One region of the Chitinibacter mangrovi genome, then DNA from elsewhere that is predicted to be linked to it. Evidence: predicted binding sites of a transcription regulator. Region 1 holds the regulator's gene; the other holds the start of a gene.
The links. The regulator NrdR, encoded in region 1, represses ribonucleotide reductase genes. The targets are predictions, from matches to a motif close to AAANACNATATATNGTNTTT.
Positions count from the first base shown of each region.

Region 2: a site for NrdR is predicted at 3,389-3,408, ahead of nrdD (anaerobic ribonucleoside-triphosphate reductase). Genes of this name have one in related genera too.

Region 1 covers NZ_CP157355.1:3,503,060-3,508,449, reverse strand. The annotation lists gene ribBA (bifunctional 3,4-dihydroxy-2-butanone-4-phosphate synthase/GTP cyclohydrolase II) at 1-1,004, opposite strand, end outside; gene ABHF33_RS16525 (riboflavin synthase) at 1,001-1,633, opposite strand; gene ABHF33_RS16520 (zinc-ribbon domain-containing protein) at 1,635-1,817, opposite strand; gene ribD (bifunctional diaminohydroxyphosphoribosylaminopyrimidine deaminase/5-amino-6-(5-phosphoribosylamino)uracil reductase RibD) at 1,819-2,961, opposite strand; gene nrdR (transcriptional regulator NrdR) at 2,964-3,431, opposite strand; gene glyA (serine hydroxymethyltransferase) at 3,717-4,964, opposite strand; gene ABHF33_RS16500 (CorA family divalent cation transporter) at 5,061-5,390, opposite strand, start outside.
Region 2 covers NZ_CP157355.1:1,129,868-1,135,257, forward strand. The annotation lists gene ABHF33_RS05200 (DUF3369 domain-containing protein) at 1-77, opposite strand, end outside; gene ABHF33_RS05205 (sensor histidine kinase) at 92-1,705, opposite strand; gene hslU (ATP-dependent protease ATPase subunit HslU) at 1,846-3,174, shown strand; gene nrdD (anaerobic ribonucleoside-triphosphate reductase) at 3,573-5,390, shown strand, end outside.

The DNA of each region.
Region 1 (5,390 bases):
ACACCCAGATCTTTCAGCATCTGCGCGCCAATACCGTAGGTACGCATATCCCATTTCTGCGGTTTATTTAGTTTGAGCTCAGGCAGAGCACGTGCTAGCAGATCGCTACCATCTTCAGCGCGATGCAAGAGCACCATCACGCCCTTGCCCGCTTGTTCAATCGCTTGCAGCGCCGACTCGATACTCCATGAATGGCTACGCGCATCCAGATCAAGCCAGTCGATCACCGACAGCGGCTCGTGCACGCGAACCAGCGTGTCTTCATCGGCACAGGGCTGGCCTTTAACCAGAGCCAGATGCGTTGCCGAGGTGAGTTTGTCGCGATAAACCGCCAGCTCGAACTCGCCAGCAAAAGTGCGTACCGGGCGGCGGCCGACGCATTCGATCAGCGTTTCGGTGCGGCTACGGTAATTAATCAAATCGGCAATCGTACCGATTTTCAGATTGTGTTCCTGGGCAAAAACCAGCAATTCAGGCAGGCGCGCCATCGTGCCGTCGTCGTTCATGATTTCGCAAATCACCGACGCAGGTGTCAAGCCAGCCATCATCGCCAGATCACAACCGGCCTCCGTATGTCCCGCACGCACCAGCACGCCACCGGGCTGCGCCATCACCGGGAAAATATGACCAGGCGACACAACATCGCTGGCCTTGGCGTCAAAAGCCACGGCTTTGCGGATCGTGAGTGCTCGATCATGCGCCGAAATCCCGGTGCTGACGCCTTCGGCCGCTTCAATCGATGCGGTGAAATTGGTGCCAAATGATGAGCCATTGCTCGAGACCATCGTCGACAGATTTAGCGTTTTGCAGCGCTCGGGGGTAAGGGTCAGGCAAATCAGGCCACGGCCAAATTTGGCCATAAAGTTAATCGCTTCGGGCGTAACAAAGTCAGCCGCCAGTACCAGATCGCCTTCGTTTTCACGGTCTTCCTCGTCAACCAGCACAACCATGCGCCCGGCTTTGAGTTCGGCAACAATTTCATGTACGGGGGAAATCTGGCTCATGCTGAGGTCACTCCTATTTGAACGGTGCCCGATGAAACCATGCGCTCAACGTAGCGCGCAATCAGGTCTATCTCCAGATTGACGCTCGCACCGGCGATTAATTGCCCCAACGTGGTGACGGTCAGCGTGTGCGGAATCAGATTGATTGAAAACACGCAACCATCCGCCGTGTCGCGCACGGTATTGGTCGTTAGCGAAACGCCATTCACGACCACCGAGCCTTTGGCGGCCAGGTATTTGGCCAGATTTTTGGGCGCGCAGATCACCAGCTCGCGATTTTCGCCAACCGGCTCAAAACTGATCACCTTGCCCACGCCGTCAACGTGACCGGATACCATATGGCCACCGAGCATATCGCCCAGCCGCAGGGCTTTTTCCAGATTCACCTTGCCGCCCGCCTCGCTCAAACCCACGGTGCAGCGCAGTGACTCATCAGAAACATCAATTTTGTAACGATTAGGGGGTATCAGCTCGATCACCGTCATGCATGCGCCACTGTGGGCAATACTATCCCCCAGTACCACATTGGACATATCAAGATCGGCCGCATTCACGGTCAGCTGAACACCGCCATCAAACGTTTTGACGTCTTCAATCTGGCCAACGGCCTGAATAATGCCTGTGAACATATTAATCCTTGTGCTCGGGAATTGATGATGGCTCAGGAAACACTGCAGGATTTCCAGCGCGAACTCGTGCCGATGATTTCAACTCGTTGCAGTGATTACAGAAATAACTTTTCGCACCGCAAGCGGCCAGAACTTCGATTTCCTTGCCACAATCCGGGCAAAGTAATTGCTTGTTATCGCTCATTTCACGCTCCTGAAGTACTTTCAGCGAAGACGCTGTTTGGGTCGGTCAAGCGCAAGGTAATGCGCTGATCGTCGCCAACCATGCGGCGTTCGATCACAGTCGGGCGGTACTGATCGTTTAAATCGGCCAAGCTGAAATCGGCCATCGCCTGTCCCTTGCCGATCAGGCTCATGGCCTGATACAGGATGATTTCATCGACTAGGCCAGCTTGCAGCAAAGCGCCGACCAGCTTGCCGCCCGCCTCGACGGTGACTTCATTAAAACCCTGCTGGCCCAGGTAGGCAGACACTGCGTGCAAATCAAGCTTGCCATCTTGCGCAGGCAGCGTGGCAACGGTGACGTTGGTCGCGTCGTAAGGACTGACGGATTGCGCTACATTCAGCGTGGTCAGCAGATGTGTTTTGCCACCATCGACCAGAATCCGGGCATTGGCGGGGGTGCGCAGCTGGCTGTCGAGCACGACACGCTGCGGTTGGCGGACTTGTTGTGAAGCCGGAAAATCGCGCACATTCAATTGTGGATCGTCGGCCAGCACGGTGCCGATGCCTGTCAGCATGGCGCACGATCTGGCGCGCAGTTTTTGCACATCGGCGCGGGCGGCCGCGCCGGTAATCCATTGCGACTGGCCATTCTCAAGCGCGATGCGCCCATCCAGACTGGCAGCCAGCTTGACGCGCAGCCATGGGCGCTGACGAATCATTCGCGACAGAAAGCCTTTATGGTGTTCGCGTGCCTGCGCGGCCAGCAGACCGTGCGCAACTGCAATATCGTGCGTCGCCAGACGCGCCAGACCCTGCCCGGCCACCAGCGGATTCGGATCGCGCAGCGCAGCGACGACCCGATCAACGCCAGCACCGATCAGCGCGTTGGCGCACGGTGGCGTGCGGCCAAAATGGCTGCAAGGCTCCAGCGTGACGTAGGCTGTGGCACCGACAATCAGCTCGGGCGCGCGGGCTTTCGCCATTTTCAGCGCCATGATTTCCGCATGCGCACCGCCAGCGGCCTGGCTGTGGCCGTAGCCGATGATTTGTCCGTGATTCACCAGCACGGCACCGACGCAGGGATTGGGCGTCGTCAAATGCGCGCCTTGCGCTGCGATTTGCAACGCCTTGGCCATCATTGCATGGTCGAAAGCGGTAAACATGCTTATTCCTTCGTCACTTCACGATTGCTGACTTCACGAAGAACGTCGCGGAAATCTTCAACGTCCTGAAACGAGCGGTAGACCGAGGCAAAACGGATATAAGCCACTTTATCAAGCTTGGCAAGCTCGGCAATCACCATCTCGCCAATCTGGCGCGACATGATTTCGCGCTCACCGACGGTGAGGACTTTCTGAATAATGCGGGAAATGGCTTCGTCAACGAGCGGGGTCGGGACGGGGCGTTTATGCAGGGCGCGCAAGAAGCTGGTGCGGACTTTTTCACGATCAAACTCGGCGCGCTGGCCGTTCTGTTTAACCACCTGCGGCATACGCACTTCGGCGGTTTCAAAAGTCGTAAAGCGCTTGTCGCAAATCGTGCAGCGGCGACGGCGACGAACGACGTCGCCTTCATCAGATACGCGCGAGTCAACGACTTGCGTATCAGGGGAACCACAGAATGGGCACTTCATTAACGAACCCCGGGCAAAAGATCGAAAAAGATCAATGAGTATTAAATCAGGGCGAGCATAAAAATCTCAAGCCCGCATATACTCTAGTTAGGTATTGAGCTGTATGCATTGCTGCACATCAAGTTCAAGAACATACATCAAGCAATTAAACAAAAGCTTCCACGCAAGGCGAAAAGCCGAAGACGAAGCTACGCGGCGTGAGCGCTTTGAGTTTAACTTTGACTAAAAAACACAAAAGGTGGAGCGCAATGCCCCACCTCTTTTTCAGCGTACGCGAGTAAAAAGTTACGCGCCGTAAACTGGGAATTGTGCAGTCAACGCTTTCACTTTGGCTGCCACTGCGGCGATATTCGCTTCGTCTTCCGGATTGTCCAGAACGTCGGCAATCAGGTTCGCAACCTGGATCGCTTCAGCTTCTTTAAAACCACGGGTCGTAATCGCTGGTGCGCCGATACGGATACCTGAAGTCACAAACGGGCTTTCCGGATCGTTCGGGATCGCGTTTTTGTTCACAGTAATGTGGGCTTTACCCAAGAAAGCATCAGCTGCTTTACCGGTCAAGCCTTTAGGACGCAGATCAACCAGGAATACGTGCGACTCGGTGCGACCAGAGATGATACGCAGACCGCGCTCTGCCAAAGTTTTTGCCATCGCTTGCGCGTTCAGCAAAACTTGTTTTTGGTATTCTTTGAATTCTTCCGTCGCCGCTTCTTTGAAAGCCACCGCTTTACCTGCAATCACGTGCATCAGCGGGCCGCCTTGCAGTGTCGGGAATACGTTTGAATTCAATGATTTTTCAAACTCGGCTTTAGCCAAGATGATACCGCCGCGTGGGCCACGCAATGTTTTGTGCGTGGTTGACGTTACGAAATGCGCGTGTGGCACTGGATTTGGATATACGCCAGCAGCGATCAGACCAGCGTAATGCGCCATGTCGACCATAAAGTAAGCGCCCACTTTATCGGCGATTTCACGCATGCGCGCCCAGTCAAAACGCAGGGCGTAGGCTGAAGCGCCGCCGATCAGCAGTTTTGGCTTGGTTTCCATCGCGACGCGTTCCATATCGTCGTAATCGATTTCTTCGTTTTCGTTCAGACCGTAAGCAACGATGTTGAACAATTTGCCCGACAGGTTGGCAGGAGAGCCGTGAGTCAGGTGACCACCATGACCCAGATTCATGCCCATCACAGTGTCGCCCGGCTTCAGGATCGAGAAGTAAACGGCTTGATTGGCTTGCGAGCCTGAATGTGGCTGCACATTGGCATATTCAGCGCCAAACAATGCTTTTACGCGATCAATCGCCAGTTGTTCGATCACGTCAACGTGTTCGCAACCGCCGTAAAAGCGTTTGCCTGGGTAGCCTTCAGCGTATTTGTTCGTGAGTTGAGAGCCTTGGGCTTCCATCACGGCTGGGCTGGTGTAGTTTTCAGACGCGATCAACTCGATGTGTTCGTGCTGACGAACAACTTCAGCAGCGATTGCTGCAGCGAGATCTGGATCGTAAGAGGCGATAGTTTGGGACTTCGAGAACATGAGCGGGAAGCATCCGTAATCGTTGAAAGATGCAGGATTCTAACACGACTTGGCGCAAATCGAGATGCACGGTGATCAGCTTGCCATGCAAGATTTTCATGATTTCTTTTTGCGCCAGATATTTGCAAGAATTTTGACCGTATGTACAAAGCTGATTCTTTCGTCCGAAACGGCATCCAGAAACTCGGACAAGACCTTGGATTTGGCCACGGTGAGAAAAATCAGCCAGACAATCGGCACACTGACCATCGCAAAGTACGCCAGTTTGATCCAGCCAGACTCATCGGCCAAACCAAACAGATTCATGCCTAGAAAGCCGGTAATTGTCGTGCCGATCAAACCAAAAACCGTCACCACGGTCAAACGCACGACGGTATCGGCTTGCCGGCGCAAATCGTCATTTTCCAGATACTGATTCATGCTTTG
Region 2 (5,390 bases), 1.2 Mb from region 1:
TTCCAGGGTGCTACTTTGACGGCATGATCATCCTGCGTGTCGTCTTCCAGCCAGTTATCATCGTCAAGCATATTCATTCCAAACGTCTCCCTTATAAGACTCGGGGAAAAAGAATCACAAAACTTGCCCCACCGCCCGGCGTTTCTTCAATGCTAATAGTGCCTTTTAATTGGGCGACGACCAAGTTATGGACAATACTCATTCCCAAACCGCTGCCACCTTGTCCCCGCTTTGTAGTGTAGAACGGCTCAAATACTTTTGCTCGAACACTTGGCGCAATGCCCACGCCATTGTCGATAAAGCGCAACTCGACAAATCGGTCGCCATACGGTGCGGCCTGAATCATGATGCTCCCCACCTGATCGGGTGGAAAAGCATGCAGGATGGCGTTATTGAGCAGATTATTCAGAATTTGCGTAAACGCGCCCGGATAGGTACGCACCATCAACTCGGGCGGGCAGGCCAGCTCAACGTGATGCGGCGTTTGCTTCAGGCTTGGTTTCAGCGATTGCAGGATTTCGTCCAGATACGCCCCCAGATTGAATTCGCGCAGCGCATCGGAGGTCTGATCGACCGAGATATTTTTAAAGCTGCGAATCAGCGCAGCTGCATTATCACAGTGTTTCAAGATCAGACCGCTGGCCTCCTGCGCCAGCCCCAGATAATGCTGCAGATCGGTTTTTTTCAGCTGGCCTTCCTGAATTTGCGCCACGATCGCCTGCGTATCTTCGCTTAAAGTCGACGCGGCGGTGAGCGCAATACCCAGCGGGGTATTGACCTCGTGCGCCACCCCCGCTACGAGCGATCCCAATGCGGCGAGCTTTTCCGACTCAATCATCTGCAGCTGGGCGCTGCGCAATTGCGCCACCGCCAGCTCGGCGGCATCCTTGGCGGCAGAAAGATCGGCCGTCGCGCGCCGCTGCTCAGTAACATCGGATTGCGCACCGACCACATTGAGAATTTGCCCCTCAGCATCGCGGTAGGCCACCGCACGCGACAAGATATTGAGCCAATGCCCTTCTTTGTGCTGCATTCTGAATTCAGCTTCCTGCACACAATGCTCGGCCATTTGCCGTGCCTGCAAAAAGGCAGAAAAACGCTCGCCCACCGCGCTGACATCATCCGGATGAATCAGCGCATACAAGGTGGCGGCTTCATCGCGCAACTCATGCTCGGCGTATCCCAACATGTTTTTCCAGCGTGGCGAGAAATACCAGCTGTCTTTGCCCACATCCCACTCCCAGATGCCATCGCCTGTAGCATCGAGCGCCAGAGACCAGCGCCGCTCCGAGCGGCGCAGCTGCAAGCCCATTTCATTAATCTCGTCGAGCGCATCGGCAAATAATTCATTCTTGTTATTGAGCTCGATAATGGCCCGATTTTGCTCGCTCAGAATAGGCTGCAGCGCACGCAATAAGGGCGCAAAAAATCCGCTTAAACCCGCCAGTTGCTGATCATTGAGCTGCCCCAGGGTGGGCAAGAGATGCACTGCTTCACGCAAATGCTGCTGAATCAGCGAATATAAAAACAGCATGGGTATTGCCATCAACAATAGGTGAATCAATGCTAAAACGGCAATACCCCATAGGCCAATAGAATAGAAACCCGCTTGCAGGCAATAAATATCAGTCGCCAGCAGCAGCCCGAACATCAGGGCCAACAGGGTGCGCAAGGGGCGGGATGCAAAGAGTGGATCGGCTTTCAACACTCGGCTCGATTCGTTAGGGTTTCTCCACTATAGACAATCAGCCGCGCAACACCGCGCGGGAAATCTCGTCCAACGCATCTTTAAAACTGGCACGCCTGCCCTGATCTCTTGCTTATTCGTTTTAAAGGATCGCCAACATGACGCAGATGACGCCGCAGGAAATCGTTCACGAACTCGACAAGCACATTGTCGGCCAGGCCGCAGCCAAAAAAGCCGTAGCGATTGCGCTCCGCAACCGCTGGCGCCGCCAGCAAGTGGCCGAGCCACTGCGCCATGAAATTACACCAAAAAACATCCTGATGATCGGCCCCACTGGCGTGGGCAAAACCGAGATCGCCCGCCGTCTGGCCAAGCTGGCTGATGCGCCTTTCATCAAGGTGGAAGCGACCAAATTCACCGAGGTCGGCTACGTTGGCAAAGACGTCGACAGCATCATCCGCGATCTGATGGAAATCGCGATCAAACAGGTGCGCGACGTGGCGATCAGCCGCAATCGCGTCCGCGCCGAAAACGCCGCCGAAAATCGCATTCTGGATGTACTGCTGCCACCACCAGCGACCAACAATAACTACGGCAGTGTGAATGGCGAAGACCCGATGGCGGAAACGCGGCAGAAATTCCGCAAAATGCTGCGCGAAGGCAAATTTGACGACAAGGAAATCGACATCGAAGTCGCCGCCGCCGTACCGACCATGGAAGTGTTGAGCCCGCCGGGAATGGAAGATTTTTCCAGCCAGATCCAGCAAATGTTCAAAGGCGCGATGGGCGGCAAAACCAAAACGCAAAAAATGAAAGTGACCGATGCGCTGAAACATCTGATCGAGGAAGAAGCCGCCAAGCTCGTGAACGAAGACGACGCCAAAGCCGAGGCGCTCAAGGCGGTCGAGCAAAACGGCATTGTGTTTATCGACGAGATCGACAAGGTGACGACGCGATCCGAAGGCAGCGGCGGTGAAGTCTCACGCCAAGGCGTGCAGCGCGATTTGCTGCCACTGGTGGAAGGCACCACGGTCACCACCAAGTACGGCATGGTGAAAACCGACCATATTCTATTTATCGCCAGCGGCGCTTTCCACCTTGCCAAACCGTCCGATTTGATTCCCGAGCTGCAAGGCCGTTTCCCGATCCGTGTTGAGCTTAACTCGCTGACTGTGGACGATTTCGCCACCATCCTCACCGGCACCGACGCTTGTCTGGCCAAGCAGTATCAGGCGCTACTGGCCACCGAAGAGATCGAGGTGAATTTTAGCGATGACGGGATCAAGGAAATGGCGCAAATGGCGTGGTCGGTGAATGAAAGCACCGAAAACATCGGCGCGCGCCGTCTTTACACCATCATGGAGCGCCTGCTGGAAGACGTGTCTTTTGACGCCAAGCGCGGCGCGGTGAATGTGGATGCGAGCTTTGTGCAGCAAAAGCTCGGCAATCTGGCTGGCAACGAAGATCTGGCCCGCTATATGCTGTAACGCAGCGCAGACACCGATCACCCAATATACACCACACTGTATTGCCCTGTAGAGCAAAATCATCAACACCTACAGGGCAATACCCCCTTTGCGCTAGCCGCCTATTCAGATTTTTCCTCAAGTCTACCCCACTTGCAGATGTCAGCTTCAATCGCTGGCCGTCAGTATTTGATACTCGTCAAAAACAGCACATATAGCGAACATCAAGCTGAAAAAACACCATATATTGTGTTTACGCGTAAAGACCACCGATCAATGCCGCACCGCAGCGCCAGCTCGCTGCGCGCACACCACAAGGCAGCAGCACTGATCCGGCTCAGGTCTGACACCGCTGAAATGAGCCACTTGGGGCGAGCATACGGGCTCGCCCGCTTTTTCGCGCCACCTTGGCGCAACAGGTGCGTATTGGTCTTGGGCATCGCTGGCCGCAGCCTGATGCCGGGCACAATCTGATTACAGGAACAGCCAAGCTTATGCTGAAAGTCATCAAACGCGACGGCGCCAAAGCCGCTTACGACGGCGCCAAAATCTTTGAAGCCTGCCGCCGCGCCGCCACTGCCGCCCGCTATCCAGAGCCCGAGCTACTGGCCGCCGAGATCACCGCCTACGTCGAAGATGAATGCCGCAAGCTGACCGAGGCCGATCTATTTAGCAAAACACCGCCTCAGCTCGACATCCCCACCATTCAGCAATTGGTCGAAGACGCGCTGATGGCGCAATACCCGGAAGTGGCACGTATATATATACAGTACCGTTCAGATCGCGACCGCATCCGCGCCCAAGGCTCGGAGCTGCACGCCAAGCTGATGGGGCTGGTCAATAAAACCGATCTTGAAGCCACCACCGAAAATGCCAATAAAGACGCCAATGTCTTTCCGGTGATGCGCGACTTGATGGCTGGGATCGTCTCCAAGCAATTTGCCAGCACCTTCCTACCCAAAGATATTCTGGAAGCGCACCACAGCGGCGATATTCATTTTCACGATCTGGATTATTCACCCTTTCTGCCGTTTACCAATTGCTGCTTGGTCGATCTGCAAGGCATGTTGAAAAATGGCTTCCGCCTGGGCAATGCCAAAATTGAAAGCCCGAAATCAGTCGGCGTGGCGTGCGCGGTGACAGCGCAAATCATCGCGCAAGTCGCCAGCCATCAATACGGCGGCACGACGATTCCGAATATCGACCAAACCCTCGCTCCGTATGTACTGAAAACCTACGAGAAAAATCTGGCGATTGCCGCCGAATATCAAATCGCCGATGCCGAGCGCTACGCACGCGAGCGCACCGAAAAAGAAGCCTACGACGGCATTCAGGCCTGCGAGTATGAAATCAACACGCTATTTAGCTCCAATGGCCAGCAGCCGTTTGTGACGTTCTCTTTCGGCATGGGCACCAGCTGGGCCGAGCGGATTATCCAGCAAGCCATCTTGCGCGTGCGCATCAAAGGGCTGGGCAAAGAAGGTACGACGCCGGTTTTCCCCAAGCTGGTGTTCTTTATCGACGAGGGCATCAACCTCAAACCCACCGACCCCAATTACGACATCAAGCAACTCGCGCTCGAATGCACATCCAAGCGGATGTACCCGGATATTATTTCAGCCAAACTCAATCGCCAGATCACCGGCTCCAGCGTACCGGTCTCGCCCATGGGCTGCCGCAGCTTTCTGCCGGTGTGGCGCAATGCTCAAGGCGAGGAAGAACTCGATGGGAGGAATAATCTGGGCGTCGTCAGCCTGAACCTGCCCCGAGTTGCGATTGAAGCGCGGGGCGATCTGGGGCGCTTTGAGCAATTACTCGCCGAACGGCTGCAGCTATGTTTTCGCGCACTGTCGGTACGGATTGAGCGCCTGAAAGGCGTTAAAGCCAATGTGGCGCCCATTTTATATACCGAGGGCGCTTTCGGCATTCGCCTGCAGCCCGATGACGACATCATCAGTATTTTCAAAGATGGCCGCGCGTCGATCTCGCTCGGCTTTATCGGTCTGCACGAAGTCGGCGTGTTGATGTTTGGCGAACACCCGGCCAACAGCCAGAGTGCGCAAGCGTTTCTGCAGCACATCGTCCGCACCATGAACGAAGCCACCCAACGCTGGAAAGCCGAGACTGGCTTTGGCTATTCGCTGTACTCAACCCCCAGCGAATCACTATGCCATCGTTTCTGCAAACTCGATCAGGCCCGCTTTGGCCACCAGCCTGAAGTGAATAAATTATGTGCC